Regions from separate parts of the Pseudonocardia sp. EV170527-09 genome, predicted to be linked through region 1. Evidence: riboswitches for the same ligand, from Rfam matches in the RefSeq annotation. Region 1 holds a riboswitch; the other holds the start of a gene.

Region 1 (2,198 bases):
CTCTCTCCAACGCGTACCCCGCGTCCGCGGCGACGCCCTTGACGTCGGCGTTCACCCGGGCGGTCGCCGCGATGGCGACGGCGAGCTGCTCCGGACGCCACTGCCGGACCGTCTGTTGCGCCTTGCGGATCTTCCACGGAGGCATGCCCAGCTCACCGGCCAGCCGGTTCGGGTCTCCCCGCCCGGCCGAGCCGACCTTGGCCAGGGTGCGCACCGAGTCCGCGAGCGCGTCGGCGATCAGGACGTGCGGGACACCGAGCACCAGCGCCCACCGCAGCGCCTCCATCGCCGCCCGCCGGTCCCCCGCGACCGCCGCGTCGGCCACCGCGAAGCCGGAGGACTCCGCCCGGCCGCGGTGGTAGCGCCGCACCCCGGCCTCGTCCACGGCGCCGCCGGTGTCCGCGACGAGCTGCCCGGCCGCGGCCGCCAGCTCCCGCAGGTCCGACCCGACCGCCTCGACCAGTACCGCGAGCGCACCGGGGGTGATGGTGCCGCCGTGGCGGCGCACCTCGTCGCGCACGAAGTCCGACCGCTCGTCGGCGCGGGTGATGCGGTTGCAGGTGACGGTGTGCGCCCCGGCCTTGCGCATCAGGTCCAGGACCGCCTTGCCCTTCGCCCCCCCGGCGTGCTGGACCACCAGAACGATCCTGTCGGCCGGGTCCTTCACGTAGTCGGCGAGGGCGGCGGTCATGTCCTTGTTCGCATCCTGGCCATGAGTGAGCACGATCACCCTGCCCTCCGCGAAGAGCGAGGGGCTGAGGTGCCCGGCGAGCTCGCCGGGTGCCACCTCGGAGGTGCGGAAGCGGCGCAGCTCGGTCTCCGGATCGCGCTGCCGGGCGCGCCGGACCAGGTCGGACACCGCCCGCTCGGCCAGGAACTCCTCGTCCCCGACGACCAGCTGCAGCGGGCCCGGTTCGCTCGTGCTGCTCACACCCCCATGGTGGCCCACACCCCCGACAACGGGTGAGCCGCGTCCCGGCACGACGACCTCGTCTGGCGGTGCGGTGCCCCGTTCGCGTACCGTCGTCGTCGATTCCGGCGCTCGGCGTCCGGAGCACCACAACCACATATGGCTCATCCAGAGGGGCAGAGGGAACGGCCCGTTGAAGCCCCGGCAACCGGCGTCGCACGACGATCCGCCCAGACCTGCGCATTCCGCGCGGCGAGGACGTCGACGAACACGGTGCCAATTCCGGCCCGCCACCTCCGGCGGGACAGATGAGGAGATCTCGTGACTCTCACTGCTGCGCCCGAAACCACCTCTGCCTACGACCTGGGCTCCGCGCGCGCTCTCGCGTGCCGCGAGTGCCGCCACGAGACCCCGCTCGCCGCGGAGTTCGCGTGTCCGCGCTGTTTCGGCCCCCTCGAGGTGGCCTACGACTTCCCGAAGGTCACCCGCGCCTCCATCGAGGCCGGTCCGAAGTCGATCTGGCGCTACAAGGACCTGCTGCCGGTCCCCTCGACCGTCGAGCAGCACGCGAACACCGAGCCCGGCCTGACCCGGCTGATCGAGGCCGACAACCTGGCCCGCGCGCTCGGGGTCCGCAAGATCTGGATCAAGGACGACACGGGCAACCCGACGCACTCGTTCAAGGACCGCGTCGTCGCCGTCGCGCTCGCCGCCGCCCGTGAGCTCGGCTTCTCGGTGCTGTGCTGCCCCTCCACGGGCAACCTGGCCAACGCCGTGGCCGCCGCGGCCGCCCGCGCCGGCTGGGACTCGGTCGTGCTGGTCCCGTCCTCGCTGGAGCAGGCGAAGATCGTCACCACCGCCGTCTACGGCGGCACCCTGCTCGCCGTCGACGGCAACTACGACGACGTCAACCGGCTCGCCACCGAGCTGGCCGCCGAGCACGAGGACTGGGCGTTCGTGAACGTCAACGTCCGCCCGTACTACGCCGAGGGCTCGAAGACCCTGGGCTACGAGGTCGCCGAGCAGCTCGGCTGGCGGCTCCCGCAGCAGGTGGTCGTCCCGGTCGCATCCGGCTCCCAGCTCACCAAGATCGACAAGGGGTTCACCGAGCTCGGCACCCTGGGTCTGGTCGAGCCCACCCCCTACACCGTGTTCGGCGCCCAGGCCACCGGCTGCTCGCCGGTCGCGCGGGCCTTCGAGGCCGGTCACGACGTGATCCAGCCGCAGAAGCCGGACACCATCGCGCGCTCGCTGGCGATCGGCAACCCGGCCGACGGCCCGTACGTCC
Region 2 (2,198 bases), on a different contig from region 1:
GCCGGCACCGCCCGCAGGGCCTCGACCGTCGCGGCGTCGGCCTCGTTGCGCTCGGCGGTCCACGCCAGGTCGTCCTTGCCGGCGGGGAACTCGAGGCCGTGCAGGGCGGTGCGGACGGCGTCGGACGTCGTCGTGCGGGTGGTCATCAGGTCACCTCTCGTCGGGATGTGTCCCGACCGGGTAGCCGCTGTGCGCCGGATGATGCATCCGGCGGGGATCAGTTCCCCGGGCCGTCCGCGGCGCCGTCCCGGGCGCCGTCCCGGGTCACCGCGTCCTCCGGGACCGCCTCGCCGCTGTCGTCGAGGTGCACCAGCGGCAGCCCCGCGAGCTGGCCCGCGGTCATCCCGTGCGCGACGCCGAGCACGTCGTTCTGGGACTTCTTCATCCGGGCGTCCACCAGGCCGGACAGGCTGTAGGCGACCCGGCCGAGCAGCCTGACCGTCGTCTCGTCGACGAGCGGGCGCGGGGTGGAGACGACGGCGACGCCCCGGGGCGTCCCGTCGTTGGACTGGGCCACGCCGATCGAGTACGACTCGCGCGGGTTCACGTGCCGCGAGGCGTAGTGGTCGCGGAGCTTGAACACCATGTCGTGGAACCCGCTGACGTCCCCGTCGAGCTCCAGCGACGTCAGGTCGTCGGTGGTCAGCGTCTTCGTCCGGCCGGAGAAGCACCGCACGTAGCCGATCAGGGCGCCGGTCCACAGGGCCTCGACCAGCGCCGGGTCGGCGTCCACCCGCACCGGGCCGGACTCGGGCCCGCCCAGGGCGGTGACCAGGTGCTCGCAGCAGCGCAGCACGTACTGCAGGTCCTCGAAGACCGCGGCGAGCTGGGCCAGCTCGCCGGACTCCGGGACGTCGATCCGCCGGACCGTGGTGGGCGCGGGGTGCGTGTCCGTCATCGGTCAGACGCTATCCGGGGTGGCGATGCTCACGTGTCTCCATCTGAGACGGTCTGCTAGCTTCGTCGCCGAAGGTCACGAGTGCCAGCGCGAAGCCCCGGCTCGCTGGACGGCAACCCTCCTCCGCGGTGGGGTGCCCCGGGTGATGACCGGGCCGACGCGACACCCGCAGTCGGCAAGCGCGGATCCGTGCGCCACGCCGGGTCCCCGAGATCGGCCGGAGGCCCGATCATGACCCTCGCCCTGCCACGTCCCGTCCAGCACGCGCTGCCCCGCGTCGTCGGTGCGGACCTCACGGTCCCGCTCGTCGACGGCCGGTGGGCCCGCTACTGCGACCTCGACTCCGCCGCATCGGCGCCGGCGCTGGAGCCGGTCGCCGCGCACGTCGCCGAGGTGCTGCCGTACCACGGCAGCGTGCACCGCGGCGCGGGCTGGACCTCGAAGGTCTGCACCGCGCTCGTGGAGAACGCCCGCGCCGACGTCGCCCGGTTCGTCCGGGCCCGCGCCGACGACGTCGTGGTGTTCACCCGCAACACCACCGACGCGCTCGGCCTGCTCGCCCGCGCCGTCCCCGGCCCGGTGGTGACCCTGGACCTGGAGCACCACGCGACGCTGCTGGCCTGGCGCGACCGCGAGCACCGCGTCGTGCCCGCCGCCGCCACCCTGGCCGCGACGCTCGATACGTTGCGGGCCGAGCTCGCCGCCCGTCCCGACGCCGCGCTGGTCGCGGTCACCGGGGCGTCCAACGTGACCGGCGAGCTCCTCCCAGTCGCCGAGATCGCGCGGATCGCGCACGCCGCGGGTGCCCGGCTGTGCGTCGACGCCGCCCAGCTCGCCCCGCACCGGCGCGTCGACCTGGCCGGGTGGGACGCGGACTACGTCGCACTGTCCGGGCACAAGCTCTACGCGCCCTACGGCGCCGGGGTCCTCGTCGGTCGCCGGGACTGGCTCGACGCCGCCGACCCGCACGTCGCGGGCGGGGGAGCGGTCCGCTCCGTGTCCGTCGCCGACGGCCCGGGCGGCGGCACCGTCACGGAGTGGCTGCCGTCGCCGCAGCGGCACGAGGGCGGCACCCCGAACGTGCTCGGTGCCGCCGCGCTCGGAGCGGCCTGCCGGAGCCTGGACCCGTTGATCGACGACATCGTGCCCGCTCACGAGCGCGAGCTCGCCGACCGTCTGCACGCCGGCCTGGCGACGGTCCCCGGGCTGCGGACCCTGTCCTGCTTCGACGACGTGGGCGACCGCACCGCGACCGTCTCGTTCACCCTGGGCGAGCTGCCCGCCGGGCTGGTCGCCGCGG

The links. A riboswitch is a leader RNA that binds a small molecule or an ion and turns the genes downstream of it on or off. The one in region 1 is predicted to bind S-adenosylmethionine.
Region 2: linked by a shared signal. The riboswitch ahead of FVA95_RS21040 (aminotransferase class V-fold PLP-dependent enzyme) and the one ahead of thrC (threonine synthase) in region 1 are both predicted to bind S-adenosylmethionine.

What each region holds. Positions count from the first base shown of each region.
Region 1 covers NZ_VRMC01000022.1:36,223-38,420, forward strand. Annotated here, with positions in the region: gene holA (DNA polymerase III subunit delta) at 1-931, opposite strand, end outside; SAM riboswitch class I at 1,072-1,225, shown strand; gene thrC (threonine synthase) at 1,232-2,198, shown strand, end outside.
Region 2 covers NZ_VRMC01000076.1:2,417-4,614, forward strand. Annotated here, with positions in the region: gene FVA95_RS21030 (DUF2795 domain-containing protein) at 1-146, opposite strand, end outside; gene FVA95_RS21035 (hypothetical protein) at 218-898, opposite strand; SAM riboswitch class IV at 972-1,086, shown strand; gene FVA95_RS21040 (aminotransferase class V-fold PLP-dependent enzyme) at 1,130-2,198, shown strand, end outside.